DNA from 3 places in the Bradyrhizobium sp. STM 3562 genome. Region 3 is predicted to be linked to each of the others. Evidence: predicted binding sites of a transcription regulator. Region 3 holds the regulator's gene; each other region holds the start of a gene.
The links. Region 3 encodes PhoB, which activates phosphate uptake and scavenging genes when phosphate is short. Its sites were predicted from a motif close to TGTCATNNANCTGTCAT; they were not measured.
Positions count from the first base shown of each region.

Region 1: a site for PhoB is predicted at 3,277-3,293, ahead of P6U23_RS01740 (DUF2794 domain-containing protein). Genes of this name have one in related genera too.
Region 2: a site for PhoB is predicted at 3,927-3,943, ahead of P6U23_RS22735 (STN domain-containing protein). Genes of this name have one in related genera too.

Region 1 covers NZ_CP120694.1:358,484-364,142, forward strand. The annotation lists gene acnA (aconitate hydratase AcnA) at 1-1,699, shown strand, start outside; gene P6U23_RS01735 (DUF1223 domain-containing protein) at 1,951-2,730, shown strand; gene P6U23_RS01740 (DUF2794 domain-containing protein) at 3,305-3,676, shown strand; gene P6U23_RS01745 (IS5 family transposase) at 3,713-5,059, opposite strand; gene P6U23_RS01750 (GNAT family N-acetyltransferase) at 5,507-5,659, opposite strand, start outside.
Region 2 covers NZ_CP120694.1:4,898,772-4,904,430, forward strand. The annotation lists gene P6U23_RS22710 (filamentous haemagglutinin family protein) at 1-207, opposite strand, end outside; gene P6U23_RS22715 (TIGR03032 family protein) at 249-1,409, opposite strand; gene P6U23_RS22720 (FecR family protein) at 1,637-2,629, opposite strand; gene P6U23_RS22725 (hypothetical protein) at 2,631-2,783, opposite strand; gene P6U23_RS22730 (hypothetical protein) at 2,780-3,076, opposite strand; gene P6U23_RS22735 (STN domain-containing protein) at 3,175-3,879, opposite strand; gene P6U23_RS22740 (hypothetical protein) at 4,235-4,567, opposite strand; tRNA gene P6U23_RS22745 (tRNA-Pro) at 4,705-4,782, opposite strand; gene P6U23_RS22750 (MerR family transcriptional regulator) at 4,864-5,433, opposite strand; gene P6U23_RS22755 (integration host factor subunit alpha) at 5,472-5,659, opposite strand, start outside.
Region 3 covers NZ_CP120694.1:664,102-669,760, reverse strand. The annotation lists gene P6U23_RS03060 (aspartate aminotransferase family protein) at 1-1,109, opposite strand, end outside; gene P6U23_RS03055 (GcrA family cell cycle regulator) at 1,603-2,115, shown strand; gene phoB (phosphate regulon transcriptional regulator PhoB) at 2,331-3,035, opposite strand; gene phoU (phosphate signaling complex protein PhoU) at 3,107-3,817, opposite strand; gene pstB (phosphate ABC transporter ATP-binding protein PstB) at 3,829-4,650, opposite strand; gene pstA (phosphate ABC transporter permease PstA) at 4,647-5,492, opposite strand; gene pstC (phosphate ABC transporter permease subunit PstC) at 5,506-5,659, opposite strand, start outside.

The sequences.
Region 1 (5,659 bases), 310 kb from region 3:
CGCCCCCTCGCGCGTCGCGCTGGTTCAAGCCTATGCCAAGGCCCAAGGCCTGTTCCGCACCGCCAAGACGCCGGACCCGGTGTTCACCGAAACCATCACGCTCGACCTCGGCGATGTCGTGCCGTCGATGGCCGGTCCGAAGCGGCCTGAGGGGCGCGTTGCGCTGCCTTCCGTTTCGGAAGGCTTCGCCGGCGCGATGGCGAGCGAATACAAGAAGGCCGACGATGCGGAAAAGCGCTATCCGGTGGAGGGGCGCAACTTCGATCTCGGCCATGGCGACGTGGTGATCGCGGCGATTACCTCCTGCACCAACACCTCCAATCCGAGCGTTCTGATCGGCGCGGGCCTGCTCGCGCGCAAGGCCGCCGCGAAAGGGTTGAAGGCCAAGCCCTGGGTGAAGACGTCGCTCGCGCCGGGCAGCCAGGTGGTCGCCGAATACCTCGCCAATTCCGGCCTGCAGACCGATTTGGACAAGGTGGGCTTCAACCTGGTCGGCTTCGGTTGCACCACCTGCATCGGCAATTCCGGCCCGCTGCCGGAAGAGATTTCGAAGTCGATCAACGACAACGGCATCGTCGCCGCCGCGGTGCTCTCCGGCAACCGCAACTTCGAAGGTCGCGTCAGCCCGGATGTGCAGGCGAATTATCTCGCCTCGCCGCCGCTCGTCGTCGCTTATGCGTTGGCGGGATCGGTGACCAAGAACCTCGCGGTCGAGCCGCTCGGCGAGGGCAAGGATGGCAAGCCCGTTTATCTGAAGGACATATGGCCAACCGCGAAGGAGATCAACGGCTTCGTGAAGAAGTACGTCACCGCGCCGATCTTCAAGAAGAAATATGCCGACGTGTTCAAGGGCGACACCAACTGGCGCAAGATCAAGACCGTCGACAGCGAGACCTATCGCTGGAACATGAGCTCGACCTATGTGCAGAATCCGCCCTATTTCGAAGGCATGAAGAAAGAGCCGGAGCCGACCACCGACATCGTCGATGCGCGGGTTCTCGCGATGTTCGGTGACAAGATCACCACCGACCACATCTCGCCGGCAGGCTCGATCAAGCTGACCTCGCCGGCCGGGAAATTCCTGAGCGACCATCAGGTGCGGCCCGCCGATTTCAACCAATACGGCACGCGGCGCGGCAATCACGAAGTGATGATGCGCGGCACCTTCGCCAACATTCGCATCAAAAACTTCATGCTCAAGGGCGCCGACGGCAACATTCCGGAAGGCGGCAACACCAAGCACTGGCCGGATGGCGAGCAGATGTCGATCTACGATGCGGCGATGAAGTACCAGGCCGAAGGCGTGCCGCTGGTGGTGTTCGCCGGTGCCGAGTACGGCAACGGCTCCTCGCGCGACTGGGCCGCGAAAGGTACGCGCTTGCTCGGTGTGCGTGCGGTGATTTGCCAGAGCTTCGAGCGCATCCACCGCTCCAACCTCGTCGGTATGGGCGTGCTGCCGTTAACCTTCGAGGAAGGCACGTCGTGGCAGTCGATTGGGCTGAAGGGCGACGAGAAGGTGACGATTCGTGGGCTGCAGGGCGATCTGAAGCCGCGCCAGAAGCTGACGGCGGAGATCGTCGGCAGCGATGGCACGCTGCAGCGCGTGCCGCTGTTGTGCCGGATCGATACGCTGGACGAGCTCGATTACTACCGCAACGGCGGCATTCTGCACTATGTGCTGCGCAAGCTCGCAGCTTGATCGAAGCTCCGGTCCATGGCTCACTGTGAAGTGAGTGGCGAGCAATTCGGAGGCGGCCTAAGACAAGGGCCGCCTCCTTGGCATTCGAGCGTGATTGGGACACGAAGCTCGCGTTAGCGCAAAGCGGGTACCTCTTTCCCAGCTAACAAACGCGAGGCGTTTGCTAGGCGATCATGCTCAAACACGAGATAGAACTGGCGTGCGGTCGCGCCGAGAAACGGTAGTGTGGTGATGCGGGTGCGTGGTTAGCTATGACAGCGATGATGGCCTATACTTCTTTCTCGCGCTGGTCAGGCGCACTCGGCCTCTGTGCGATCATCGCCATCATAAGACCCGCCCAGGCTGATCCGCGCGCGGTAGTCGAGCTCTTCACCTCGCAAGGCTGCTCGTCCTGCCCGCCCGCCGACAAGATCATCGGCGAACTCGCGAAAGATCCTGATGTGATCGCAATGAGCATGCCGATCGATTATTGGGATTATCTCGGCTGGAAGGATACGCTCGCCGATGCCCGCTTCTCCGCGCGGCAGCGCGCCTATTCGAGAGCGCGCGGCGACCGCGACGTCTACACCCCGCAGGCCATCGTCAACGGATCGGCGCAGGTGATCGGCAGCGATCGCGCCGGCATCGAGAGCGCGATCAACGCGACCGGGAAGAACGGCGTGATGTCGGTGCCGGTGACGATGAGTCTGTCCGGCAAGCAGATCAACGTTTCGGTGGCCGCGAGCAAGGTTCCCTTGGTCACGCACGGCGAAGTGTGGATCTGCTCGATCTCCAAGGCCGTGCCGATTTCGATCGGTCGCGGCGAAAATCGCGGCCGGGAAATCACCTACCACAACGTCGTGCGTAACCTGTTGAAGGTTGGCGACTGGAATGGAAGCCCCGCGAGTTGGACCGTGCCGCTGGAAAACGTGGTGCGCGAGGGCGTGGATGGCGCGGTGGTCTATCTGCAGGACGGCCGCAGCGACCGGCCTGGCCCGATGCTGGGCGCGGCCTATACCTCCTTGGGCTCCGTCTACGGCTCGCTGCACTGAGCCCTACTGAAGCTCGCGCGTTGCGTCATCGCGGGTGCGCAAATGCGCGAACCCGGACGCCCAGGCATTGATCTTCCGGATTTGAGGCTAGGCTTTGCGGCTCGTTGCCGGACGAGCGGGGGGACGAATCGTAGGCTGCGCCCAAAACAAAAAGGACCAACTTTCGTTGGTCCTCTCACTCTCTTCCTGCGTCAGGCCCGATCCCGACAATCCCGGGGGGCTGGGGGCTGAGGAATCCGGAATCGAAAGGACCGGGCCAACGCAGTGATGACGTTATCGCTATTTAGGGCGGCAGGCGGTGGGCGGAAGTGGGGCGGCATTGTGATTCCGCTAACGTTGCCGTGACGCTAGGGCCGTCTGGCTCGACGCGCGGCGTGCCCGCAAAGTCCGAAAAGACCATGCCTAATCAGAAGCTTGAGAGAAGAGGAGCGCGCGGTCATCCGATCCGGCGGGCGCTTGCCGGAAGGGGCAGGACAATTCGTCGCGTCGCTTGCCGCGATTGGTGATTCGCAAAGCCCCTTGCGGCGTCCACCGGTTGGGGCGATCATGTCAACGAGATGACAGGAGGCGCTCCATGAATCTGATGTCGGAGGATGCCGATCCAAGCGCAAGTTACGCAGCGGCGCGTAATGCCGTTGCGAATGCTGTGCCGAACCGGGTGACATTCAATCGTTTCGAACTCAATCGCATCTTGAATCTGTACGGGCGCATGGTCGCCGATGGCGAGTGGCGCGACTACGCCATCGATTTTCTGAAGGACCGCGCGGTGTTCTCGGTGTTCCGCCGCGCGTCCGAAGTCCCGATCTATCGGATCGAGAAGGATCCGCGGCTCGCGCGCAAGCAGGGCATGTACAGCGTGATCTCGGCCACTGGCCTGATCCTGCGCCGCGGCCACGACCTCGACCGCGTGCTGCTGGTCATCGACCGCAAGCTGGCGCTGGTGTAGCTCAGGCCACCCATCACTACGTTATTTCGTCGTCCGTTAAGAAGCCCAATTGAGCGCGGTTGGGGCGGCGAGCAGTCGCATCAAGGCGTTCAAGATCAAGCGTAGCAGAAGGCTAAGCCAGGCGAGGACGAGGCGGAGATTGTGGCCGACGGCAGAGAGGATGACGTTGGCCGCATCGCCCTCGCGGCCCTTGAGATAGCAGCGGCCGAGTTGACCGTCGGTCTTCATGTGTCCGATCACGGGCTCGATGGCTGAGCGGCGCTTGAGTTCGCGTTTGATTGCGCCGAAGACGCCCCGCTTCTGGCCGGAGATGAAGACGCGGCGCGGGTTTTCGGTTTTGTGGCCGCGATAGCCCTTGTCGACATAGCCGCGCTCGATCGCGCAACCGGTGAGCTTCTCGGTGGCCTCGATGACGTCACCGAGCGTGTGGCCGTCATATGGGTTGCCCGGCAGCGCCTGGGCGTGCAGCACAAACTGGCCGCCCGGAGCGCGGGCGTTAGTGGTCACGATCGAGGCTTTGACGCCGAACTCATAAGGCGCCGAGGCCTTGCCCTTGCCGATGCATTCGACCTCGGGCGCGTGGAAGGAATAGAGCTTCCAGCCACGCTGGCGCTGCTCCTGGGAGCGGATTTGCGCGGCGCGCAAAAGCGCCTGCTCGAAGGCAGCCTCAAGCTCCGACTGACCTCCGATCTTACGGCGGATGTCGCGGATAAGCCGGCCGAGCCAGGTTCGCAAGCTGCGCAACTGCCGACGATGGCGCTTGAACTGCTTGGCGTGGGCATAGCGCCCGGCCATCATCGCCGCCCGCTTGGCGATACGCAGATAGGACTGCCGCAGCCGCACGCCGTGCGCGCGTGCCAGCCGATTGAGGCCCTTGATCGCCGCATGGACGAGCTTGGCGTCGGTCGGGAAGGTGATGGCCTTGGGCTGAACGGTGGTGTCCACCGTCACCCGCTTCAGATCGCGCGTCCGCAACGCGCCAGTCTCATGCGCTACCCTCAGGCTCTCGGCCAGCAACAGCTCCAGTTTGCTACCAAGCCGCTTGCGCCAATGGCTGAGGCCGGAACGCTCGTGCGGGAACTCATGCTGGAAAAATTCAAAGCCGGTGAAGTGCTGGAAATACGGGTCGTAGACCCAGCGCTCGCAGACGCCTTCGTCGGACAAGCCGTAGATGTGCTTGAGCAGCAGCAGCCCGATCAGGAAGCGGCTCGCCACGCCCGGCCGGCCCTTGTCGCTGTAGAGCGGTGCGATCTCGCGATCGATCCAATCCCAGTCGATCTTGGCGCCGAGCTGCACCAGCTCGTGCTTCAGATTGATGATCTGATCCAGCCTGGCGCGAAACAGATCGCCTTCCGCTGCCGGTTCCGACTTTTTCGGTCGCATCGGTCCCCTCCGCTGCGACCACAGAATCATGCCCGGCGATCGAGGGAATCTCCAAAACGAAATTGCAAGCTTTCGAGGCCTCAACCCTCGAAAGCTTGCAATCTCAAAACCGCAACCGGCGCCAAAAACCGATTCCCGCTCAACGGCCTCGGCTCATTTTCACGGACGACTATTTCGGACAACCGCCATCCGAACGTGTAGGGTGGGCGAAGCGGAGCGTGTCCACCAGGACCTGTCGTGACGTTGATGGTGGGCACGGCGCGAAGCGCCTTTGCCTACCCTACGGCTGACGTCGCACTCCGATATCCCGGACATGGGCGTAACCCCACCGTCATTCCCGACAAGCGCGCAGCGCTTGATCCGGAATCTCGAAATTAGCGACTCGCGGCCCAAGATTCCGGGTTCGCGCGCTTTGCGCGCGCCCCGGAATGACGGCAGACAATTCAATTATTCCGCCGGCACCGTGGTCGCGCCCTCGCCGAGCGCGCGCTGCATCATCACGGTGTCGAGCCAGCGCCCGAATTTGAGGCCGACATTCGGATGAGTGCCGATCAGCTTGAAGCCGCATCTGGTGTGTACGCCGATCGAACCGGCATTGGC
Region 2 (5,659 bases), 4.2 Mb from region 3:
ATCGCTCGCAACCGTCGGCGCCGACATGACAGCGCTGTAATTGCCGAGCGAGCGCGCCAACGCACCGTGGCCGCCGGAGAGCACCAGCGCCATCACACTCGTGCCGGCCAGCAGCGCCCAAGCCATGTCTTGGCGGTACGACCGCCAAAGCGCGCGAGCGGTCACGGCGCAAGTGACGGGCGTGGCGGGCGCGAAGGCCTTTGTCACGGAGGGACATCGAATTTCCTCTTGAAACTTGGAGCGTCGAGTTAGCGGCGGGCCACGGCGCCGGCTGGCGCGCCCATCGCAGACTTGAGGTGTTGTGAATCGTCCGGCGGCGGATCGAGCCAGAGGCCAAGCTCGGGCAGATCGATCGCGAGCTTGTGGGTGTCGCTGTCGTAGCCGCTGATACCGAGCCGGCGCACGCCGGGCACGACCTGGATGTCGTGGATCTCGGTGCAGCCGCCGATGTAGCGCAGCGTGCCGATCACCTGCCCGCTCGCGATCTCGACCGCGACCAGGCCACAAATCAGCTCCCGTCCGATGCGCTCGACCGGCAGGCCCTCGAACGGCTTGCTGTCGCGCATCAAGGACAGTCCGATAAACAAATAACCCTCGTGGACCGCGAGCCCACGGGCAAAGCCGGGCAAGGTGACGATCGGACGCCGCGCGCCGCTGACGCGGTCGACCTCGAGCAGCGTGCCAGTGCCGGCTTCGATCATGTAGAGCCGCCCATCGACCAGCCGCGCCGAATGCGGCATGCACAGGCCATCCGCCAGCACACGCCCGCTCGGCACCTCGACCAGCACACCGCCATCAAGCCTGCGCTCGGTCCAGTCGCGCGGCACGTCCGTGGTGCCGAGCGCGGTGGCGTAACGAACCTCGCCGTTCTCCACTGCCATGCCGTTGAGGTGGCAGCGATCGCCGGGCCGGACCTCGCTGATCCACGGCGGCTGCCACACCGGGACAAAATTATGGATGCCGTCGATGCGGCAGATGCAGGAATAGGCGGTGTTGACCGCGAGAAGACCGCCGCTCGCATCGAACACCATGTCGTGTAGCGAACATTCGCCGGTCGTATAGTGGACCCGCGGCACGAAATAGCCGTCGAAGATACCCGGGAATTTCGGCAGGCTCGGCGCCAGCTTGCGGATGTTGGTCAGCACGATCACTTCGGACAAAGCCGCAACCGCGAGCCGGTCGCCCGCAAGCGCAAGCCCCATCGCAGCCTGAAAAGCAGCAAACATCTGCACCGGCCGACCGTCGCCGAGACTGGAGAAGGTCATCACCGTGCTCGACTGGTAATTCGTGATCACCAGCGAGCAGCCGAGCTTCTCGAGCAGCGCCACGAACGACGGCGTGACCTGGTAGTCGATCGCTTCGGCCTGATTGACGCGCCGACGCCCCGGCGCATTCGATGCGTGATTCATCAGCCCATTCATCGCGCGAGCCAGTCGCGTCCAGTCGAGCAGCGGGCGCAGCCAGTTCGAATGCGCGGACAGCGGAGCAGTCTGCCGCCCGCCGCAAGCCGGTTCACAAAAGCACCCATATGCGTCCCTCGTTATCGCCCCTTAAGACGGCTGGGCGCGCGGGGGACTGAACCAGCGTCACAAAAAATTCACGAAAAATAACGACTGGCGGAATTCGCGCGCAGCTTTCAGGAAAGAATGAGCACGCCGCCGGGAAGCGACGTGACCCGCGCGCCATACGCTTCGCGCACCAGAGCGATCAGATCGTCCACGTGATCGAGCGGGATCCGGGCTTCGACGCGCCGCTTCCCAAGCGCCTCGTTCATCAGGACGATGCGCCCGGACCGATATCGGTTGATCTCCTCGACGACCTCGGACAAGGGTGTCCCCCGAAACACGAGGTGCCCTTCGCGCCAAGCCATCACGACGGTCGCATCGATCATTCGTTCGGAGCCAAACCCGCCGTCCGCATAGGAGATCTGTCGTCCCTCGCCGAGCGAAACCGATTGCCCGGAATAGTCAATGCCGACCGAGCCGCGATGACAGGTCACCGTTGTTCGCGAGCCGTCGCAGCGAACGTCGAATTGGGCATCGCTGCCATGTATCAGGCCCCCTGCGGAGCTAACTGTCAGCCGCCGCGAAAGCGTCTGCGCGACCGTGATCGCGGCTTCCCCCGAGATGAGTTCGACGCGCTGCTCATCGCCCTGGTGCCGAACATTAAGGCTGGTGCGCGTATTCAGATCGATGGAGACACCGTTTTCAATGGCGATCCGCTGTCGTTCGCCGATCTTGGTGCGATAGTCGGCAGCAAGTTCATAAGCAGACGGCCACGCGTTCAAAGGCGGCCGCGCGACCAGATAGCCGGCCGCAACAATGGATGCAGCCATGCTCCCGCCCAGGAATGCACGGCGCCGCAATGCTGGCATACGCGCGCTTTTCGCTTGAGCAAGAGCGCTGGATTTCGCCATGCCCTGGGCAACCGGACCGAGCCCCTCCCACAACAGATTCGCTTCGGCGAAAGCCTGGGCGTGCGCCGAACTGCGGCTACACCAGCGCCTGAGCGCATCCGCATCGGCCGAGGTCGCACGTCCCGACGTCAGCCGGAGCAACCACTCCTGCGCTTCGCGCTCGAGCGTCCCGTTTCCGGGCTCCTCGGTCATGGTCTGGTCGTCTTCGTGCATCCTAGTCCTTAGACGGTTTCCGGGCTCCGGGACCGAACCTGCGGATCACCTTTCTGTTCAGGCGTTGCGAACAATGTTGCAACGCAAAGAGAAGCTCCTTTTCGACCATCCGCGGCGAAATGCCGAAACGATGCGCTATATCCTCATGTTTCATTTCCTTGACGCGGGCGAGCAGGAATATCTCCTTGCGAACGTCAGTTCATTCAACGCATCTTCCAGCGAGGCCATGTCGGCCCGCGCTTCTGCGATACGCTCAGGATCGAGCACGTCATCCATCATATGGCGCAGGGTCGCGATCTCTCCGTCGGTGAGCTTGCGCTTTTCGGCCTGCTTGCGATCAGCCGCAACGTTGAGCGCCATGCGAAACAGATAGGCCTCGGGCCGCTCGACCAGTCCGACATCGCCAATACGGCCAATCCGGAGCCAGGTTTCATGCAGCACTTCCATTGCGAAGGAATCGGAGCCGAGGCGTCGACGCAAACGCGCGAGGAAACTCTGATAGCCGGATTCAAGTATCCCACGCATGCGAGTCGTGGTTGTGTCGCTCATGGATGCGGACCGGACTGCTTTGCACAGCTCCGACCGGCCATCTTCTTCAAGATCACGGTGAACGGCTGGGGCAAGTCTTGCGGCGGGGCTACGAGGCTGGCATTTGTCAAATCGGCCGTGATTGCGGCGTCACGGGCTTCGTCACCTGTCGAGCCCAATAGATGTAACGCTTGAATGGTGCCGCGGTCTCCGATCCACATCTGAAAGGCGATGCGGTACGCTCCCGGTCGGATCTCGTCGTTTCGGCAGAGGATCCTCTCGAGTGCCCCCTGCAACTGCGAGAAATAGACGTCATCGTCGCTGTGCTGAGTCCCCAATTGCGCCATCTGGCGGGTGCTCTCCGGCGCGCGCACCAAAGTGAATGCACGATCCCCCGAATACCGGATCGAGAACCCGGTGCCAGCCAGGATGATGCGCAAGGCATCCGATGGTGACAAGCGTCCCCTGACAGCGGAGGATCGGAACGCGCTAACGAGTTGCTCATCGACCAAAATGGTCATTCCGCTTCTGTCCGCGAAGCTAATGAGAGCGCTCGCCAGGGGCTGGGAGGGAATGTCGAAGTCGATGCTCGCGGCCTGCGCATATCCTGGGCATGCGGTCAACATGGAGCAAAGGAGAAAGATCTGTGCACACGACGGCGGACAGGTCCAAATCGATCCGGCAATTTCCGCGGCCGATGTGAATATGCGCGCCACTTTCATTTTTACAAAAATGTCATGACTGGACCGCGGGACCTTAGATAGCCCCTGTGACACGCGGATGTCAGGCTTGCCGACACGTGGGGTGAGTACACATGCTAGAGGCAGATGAGGCACTCGCGACACTGTTTGTGGCGCTCCGCCGTCATCGCAATTGTGCATGTTCACTAATTCGCTGATCGAATGGTTTCGCTGGTGCGGACAAAGGTCCGATCCAGCGTCGCGAGATCAAGCTTTGCGATTTGAAGGCCCTTCGAGCTGCGAACCTCGGGGCCTTTTTACTGTTCGGGATAGTCCCGCTGCGACCGGAGCAACTCGAAAAATCTTCCGACTAGTGAATTGCTCGCTTCGTTCTCCGCTACATTGCCAGCTCCTCCCGCAGAATACGGAGCATCTCCCTTTGCACCGACCTGGTGTCGGCCCTCAGAACCACATTGCGGATGTCAGCAATAACCGTCGCGGCTTCGGGGTCTCCTTCGACCACAGCGATCCGCTCTAGCTGCGCGAGCTGTGACTCAAAATTCTCGACAACGAAGTTGGCGTGGGGGTCGGCGCCGGTCGTGGCGTTGTCCTGGTGGTTTAGTTGCTGGCAAAAGTTCTCGGCGTCGCCAGCATCGCGCCCGTGGATCGAGATGGGTGCGGCATTTACTGTTCGATGGGTCGGCGGGCCCTCGGAAATGCCGGAGCGCACGGCATGCGAACACGCGGGAGCGCCTCCGGTGGTCTGTGCAGCGACTTCGGGGATTCTGCCGTGTTCTGTTCGCTTTTTCGCCCTTCTTCCTCGATGGGAGGGATCGCGAAAAAGCTATCCAGCTCAAGGACTTTAGTTGGTCGGAGCGGCGAGATTTGAACTCGCGACCCCTAGTCTCCCAGACTAGTGCGCTAACCGGGCTGCGCCACGCTCCGCCGCCGTTCCCATAGCTGCGATCCCATCTTCGCGCAAGGCAAAGACACACGCACCTGGTTAACGCCGGCCGCCTGGCCGGATCACCCGTCCTTCAAGGCCTGGTCGAGCAACTGCCGGCAGTCGATCAGGTCCCGCAGCACGCCTTCGAGGCGCTCGCGGTCAAGGGCGCTGCGGTCCGGGTTCCGGCCCGGCGACGGAGCGCCCCGGAAGGTCGCCAGGATGTCCTCCTCGGTCTCGACGAAGCGGAAATCGATCCCCTCCTCCTCGTCGCCGCCCTCATACTCTTCCTCTTCAGCCTCGGTGCTGGGCTCGGCCTGATCCTCCTCCATGAGGCTCTGACCAATCGCCTCCTCGAGCGCTCCGAACGACACGGCAGCCGAACTATCGGCGAGGTTCTGCACGGACTTGACGCCGTGCTCCTTGAGGATGCGCTGCACCCCGCGAATGGTGTAGCCCTCGCCATAGAGCAGGCGACGGATACCCTTGAGCAGATCGACGTCGTCGGGACGGTAGTAGCGGCGGCCGCCGCTCCGCTTCATCGGCTTGATTTGAGCGAAGCGCGTCTCCCAGAAACGCAGGACGTGCTGCGGAATGTCGAGCTCTTGCGCGACCTCGCTGATAGTTCGGAATGCATCCGGCGCCTTGTCCAAAGGCTCGCTTCCCTTCCGACCTCAAGAATTAACTTAGGTTACTCGGACGCGCTCTCGCCGTTGATGCTGTTGTTGTTGCCGGCGTGACCGTTGTTGATCCGCTGCTTCAGGATAGCGGATGGCTTGAACACCATCACCCGTCGCGGCGAGATCGGGACCTCCATGCCGGTCTTGGGATTGCGGCCGATCCGCTGCCCCTTCTTCCTGACCATGAAGGAACCGAACG
Region 3 (5,659 bases):
GGCGGCAGGAAGCGGACCACATTGTCGCCGGCGCTGACGGTGAGCAGTTTTTGCGCCCGCAACGCCGTCACCAGATCGGCCGAGGGCACCACCGCCTTCACGCCGACCAGCAGGCCTTCGCCGCGCACTTCCGAGATGATGTTCTTGTGGCGATCCACCACCGAGGCCAGCTTCTGTTTCAAGAGCAACGATATCCTTTGCACGCGCTCGAAGAAGCCCGGCTGCAGCATGACGTCGAGCACCGCGCCGGCCGCGGCGACCGCGAGCGGATTGCCGCCAAAGGTCGAGCCATGCGAGCCTGGCGTCATGCCGGCCGCGGCCTCCGCGGTCGCAAGCACGGCGCCGATCGGAAAACCGCCGCCGAGCGCCTTGGCAAGCGACATCACGTCAGGGATCACGCCGAGGCGCTTGTAGGCGAAGAGCTCGCCGGTGCGGCCCATGCCGGTCTGCACCTCGTCGAATGCGAGCAGCAGGCCGTGCGTGTCGCAGAGTTCGCGCAAGCCCTTGAAGAAAGCATGGGGCGCGGTGCGCACGCCGCCCTCGCCCTGGATGGGCTCGATCAGGATTCCGGCCGTATGCGGCCCGATCGCCTTTTTCACGGCATCGAGGTCGCCATGCGGCACCTGATCAAAACCGTCCATCGGCGGACCGAAGCCGTCGAGATATTTGGCAGAGCCCGTCGCGGCGAGCGTCGCCAGCGTGCGGCCGTGGAATGCACCCTCAAAGGTGACGAGACGATAGCGCTCGGGATGCCCCTTGGCGGCGTGATGCTTGCGCGTGACCTTGATCACGCCTTCCATCGCCTCGGCGCCCGAATTGCAGAAGAAGACATAATCCGCAAAGCTCTGCTCGCAGAGGCGAGCGGCGAGACGCTCGCCGTCCGGGCTCCTGAACAGGTTCGACATGTGCCAGAGTTTCGTCGCCTGCTCTTGCAGCGCCTTGACGAGATGCGGGTGCGCGTGCCCGAGCGCATTCACCGCGACGCCCGAGGTGAAATCGAGATAGCGCTCGCCGTCGGTTGCGATCAGCCATGCGCCCTCGCCTCGCTCGAAGGCGAGATCGACCCTGGCGAAGACGGGAAGCAGATGCGACGCGGCGCTGTTGGTCATGACGATCACTTGGCAGTCACTGATGGGTTGCGGCCGGCGTGATGCGCGCAATTAACATGGTCGCATCAACGACCCGATCCGGAAACGAAACGTGCCGCCTTTTCAGGGCGGCACGTGAGGGCATTTTATGCACATGGGGATAAGTGTCAACCTTATCAGCACGCCTGATGCGAGCGCAGGGATTCCGTAGGATTCCGGTGGGATGCAGCAGGAATCCCGCATGGCACAAGGGTTTCTGACAACACGGAACATGTGGAAGGCGCTTGCGGACTCTTGCGCCGGAGTCACGGCATATTGTAGCGTCTTTTTCGTCGGATACGACATCTCGTGCGGCAGTTTTGATCCCAAGAGTTAGGCTGTTTGGCGTACACGTCCGGGCGCGCTTTTCGCTCCCGGCGAGCCTTAAGGGATTCTGACCGCAAGGGTTTTTGGGATTGGGCATCGCAGCGCCGGAAGAACAGGTTCGGCCGGCGTGAGGCGGAGGATGGAGTCGATGACAGTATTGACCTGGTCAGACGAGCGCGTCGAACAGCTAAAGAAGCTCTGGGAAGCCGGGCTTTCAGCCAGCCAGATCGCCGCAGAACTCGGAAACGTGACACGCAACGCTGTGATCGGCAAAGTGCATCGGCTTGGGCTCTCCGGCCGCGCCAAGGCCCCGGCGGCGGCTGCGCCGCGCCAGCGCAAGCCGCGTCCGGCCCAGCACATGATGCGGGTGTCGCGCCCGGTCTCGCGCGGCAACACGGCGCTGGCCCACGCCTTCGAGGTGGAGCTCGAGCCCGACCCCATCGCCTACGACAACGTCGTGCCGATGAGCCAGCGCCTGTCGCTCTTGGAATTGAACGAGGCCACCTGCCACTGGCCGGTTGGCGATCCCGCAAGCCCGGATTTCTTCTTCTGCGGCGGCAAGGCGCTTACAGGCCTGCCCTACTGCGCGCATCACTCGCGCGTCGCCTATCAGCCGGCGGCGGACCGGCGGCGGACGCCGGCGCATAAGCCGACGAGGTAACGACTGTCGCGGCAAAGTATCCGCTGTCGTCCCGGCCAAGTGAGCAAAGCGAGCGCCGAGCCGGGACCCATAACCACAGGCGGCCATTGTCACGCACGGCGGCACGACGAGCTGAGCTATCGCGACAACAAGGGCCTGTGATTATGGGTCCTGGCTTTCGCCAGGACGATGCCGAGTGATTGGCAGCGCTCTCGCCGCGACGACTACCGAACCGCTTACGACTCCGCCTTCGCGAAGCGGTCGTCCAGCGCGTAGCCGGCGCCGCGCACGGTGCGGATGGGATCCTGCTCGCGGCCGGGGTTGAGCAGTTTGCGCAGGCGGCCGATATGGACGTCGACGGTGCGCTCATCGATATAGATGTCGCGGCCCCAGACGCTGTCGAGCAGTTGCTCGCGCGAGAACACCCGGCCGGGATGCTCCAGGAAAAATTCGAGCAGGCGATACTCAGTCGGGCCGAGATCGATCGGCCGGCCCGAGCGGGCGACGCGGCGCTTCTCGCGATCGAGCTCGATGTCGCCGTAGGCGAGCACGGTGGCTAGCCGCTCGGGGCTCGCGCGGCGGAGCAGGCCCTTCACGCGGGCAAGCAGTTCCGGCACCGAGAACGGCTTGACGATGTAGTCGTCGGCGCCGGTCGCAAGGCCCCTCACCCGCTCGCTCTCCTCGCCGCGCGCCGTGAGCATGATGATCGGCAATTGCTTGGTCTCGGGGCGCGCCCGCAAGCGCCGACACAGTTCGATGCCCGACAGGCCCGGCAGCATCCAGTCCAGCACGATCAGGTCGGGGACGCGCTCCTTCAGCCGCGTGTCGGCATCGTCGCCGCGTGCGACCGTTTCGACTTCATAGCCTTCGGCCTCGAGATTATAGCGCAACAGCGTGGTCAGCGCTTCCTCGTCTTCCACCACCAGAATGCGTGCGCTCATGGCTTGGAGTTCTCCATTTGCTTCAGCATGATCTGATCCGAAAAGCGGTTTCCACTTTTTCGGATCGTGCTCTAATTACCCGGGACGGCAAAGGCCGTCGTGTCGCCCTTCGGGCGCTTGTCGAGAATTTGTTGACCTTCGATCATGTAGAACACCGTTTCCGCGATGTTGGTCGCGTGATCGCCGATCCGCTCGATGTTTTTGGCGCAGAACATCAGATGGATACAGAAGGAGATGTTGCGCGGGTCCTCCATCATGTAGGTCAGGAGCTCGCGGAACAGCGAGGTGCAGATGGCGTCGACCTCCTCATCGCCCTTCCACACGCTCATCGCCGCCGGCAGGTCGTGGGCCGCATAGGCGTCGAGCACGCTCTTGACCTGCTGCTGCACCAGATCGGTCATGTGCTCGAGCCCGCGGATCAGCTTTAGCGGATGGAAATCGCTCTCCAGCGCCGCGACGCGCTTGCCCATATTCTTGGCGAGGTCGCCGATCCGCTCCAGATCGATCGCCACCCGCATGGCGCCGACGATCTCGCGCAGATCCACCGCCATCGGCTGGCGCCGCGCGATGGTGAGCACCGCCCGCTCCTCGATCATGCGCTGCATGTTGTCGATCTCGAGATCGGCGGCGACCACGCGCTGGCCGAGCGCAACGTCGTGGCGAACCAGCGCATCCACGGACTCGACGATCATGCGCTCGGCAAGGCCGCCCATCTCCGCAACCAGACGGGTCAGCTCCTGCAGGTCACTGTCGAACGCCTTGGCTGTATGTTCGGAACCCATATTCGTTCTCCTCAGCCGAAGCGGCCGGTGATGTAGTCCTGGGTGCGGCGGTCACCCGGCGACGTGAAGATCTTGCTGGTATCGTCGAACTCGATCAGTTCGCCGAGATACATGAAGGCGGTCTTGTCGGAGACGCGCGCCGCCTGCTGCATGTTGTGGGTGACGATGGCGATGGTGTAATTCTCCGACAATTCCTGGATCAGCTCCTCGACCTTGGCGGTCGAGATCGGGTCCAGCGCCGAGCACGGTTCGTCGAACAGGATGACTTCCGGGCGCACCGCCACGGTGCGGGCAATGCAGAGCCGCTGCTGCTGGCCGCCGGAAAGGCTGAGGCCGGAGGCGTTCAGCTTGTCCTTGACCTCGTTCCACAGCGCGCCGCCGCGCAGCGCCTTCTCGACGCGGTCGTCCATCTCGGACTTCGCCAGCTTCTCGTAGAGGCGGATACCGAAGGCGATGTTCTCGTAGATGGTCATCGGGAACGGCGTCGGCTTCTGGAACACCATGCCGACGCGCGCCCGCAGCAGATTGAGATCAAGCTTCGGATCGAGAATGTCGGTGTCGTCGAGCTTCAGTTCACCGGCGGCGCGCTGTCCTGGATAGAGATCGTACATCCGGTTGAAAATGCGCAGCAGCGTGGACTTGCCGCAGCCGGACGGGCCGATGAAGGCAGTGACGCGGTTGGTGCCGAGCGTCAGATTGATGTTCTTCAGCGCGTGGTGCTCGCCGTAGTAGAAGTTGAGATTGCGCGCCGTCACCTTCGCCGGAGCCTCCGGCAGATGCCCCGAGGCCGCCGGATTGGCCTTGGTACTCACGGATACGGACAGATCGTTCATTTTGCGCTCCTCTCGGCGCCAAGGATGCGCGCGCCAATGTTCAAGGCGAGCACGGTCAGGGTGATCAGCAGCGCCCCGCTCCAGGCGAGCTGCTTCCAATAGTCGTAGGGGCTCTGCACGAAGTTGTTGATGGTCACCGGCAGGTTGGCCATGGTCTTGGTCAGGTCGAGGCTGAAGAACTGGTTCGACAGCGCGGTGAACAGGAGCGGCGCGGTTTCGCCGGCAACGCGCGCGGTCGCCAGCAGCACGCCGGTGATGAGCCCCGAGCGCGCGGCGCGATAGGCGATCTTCTTGATCACCAGCGAGCGCGGCAGGCCGAGCGCGGATGCCGCCTCGCGCAGCGGGTTGGGCACGAGCAGCAGCATGTCCTCGGTGGTGCGCAGCACCACGGGGATGACGATCACCGCGAGCGCGAGCGCGCCTGCGATCGCCGAAAAGCCGCCCATCGGTACCACCACCGCGCCATAGATGAACAGGCCGATGATGATCGAGGGCGCGGAAAGCAGAATGTCGTTGATGAAACGGATCACCGAGGTCAGGCGGTCGTGCCGGCCGTATTCGGCGAGATAGGTGCCCGCGAACAGGCCGAGCGGAGCGCCGATGCCCACCCCGATCACGGTCATGATGACCGAGCCGACGATGGCATTGAGCAGGCCGCCGGAGGTCGAGCCGGGCGGCGGCGTACTCTGGGTGAAGACCTGCAGGTTGAGCCCGGTCAGGCCGTTGTAGAGCAGCGTGATCAGGATCAGCGCCAGCCAGGTGACCCCGAACAGCGCCGCGGCAACGCAAAGCGCGCGGACAATGATGTCGCGGCGGCGGCGACGCGCGTAAATCGGATTGATGACGTCACCCATGTTATTTCCCCGCCTTCTTTTCCAGGCGCAGCAGCATGAGCCGCGCGGCCGCAAGCACGAAGAAGGTCAGCACGAACAGAAGAAGGCCGAGCAGGATCAGGGCGGACTGATGCAGCCCGTCGCTCTCGGCGAATTCGGAGGCGATCGCCGCCGAG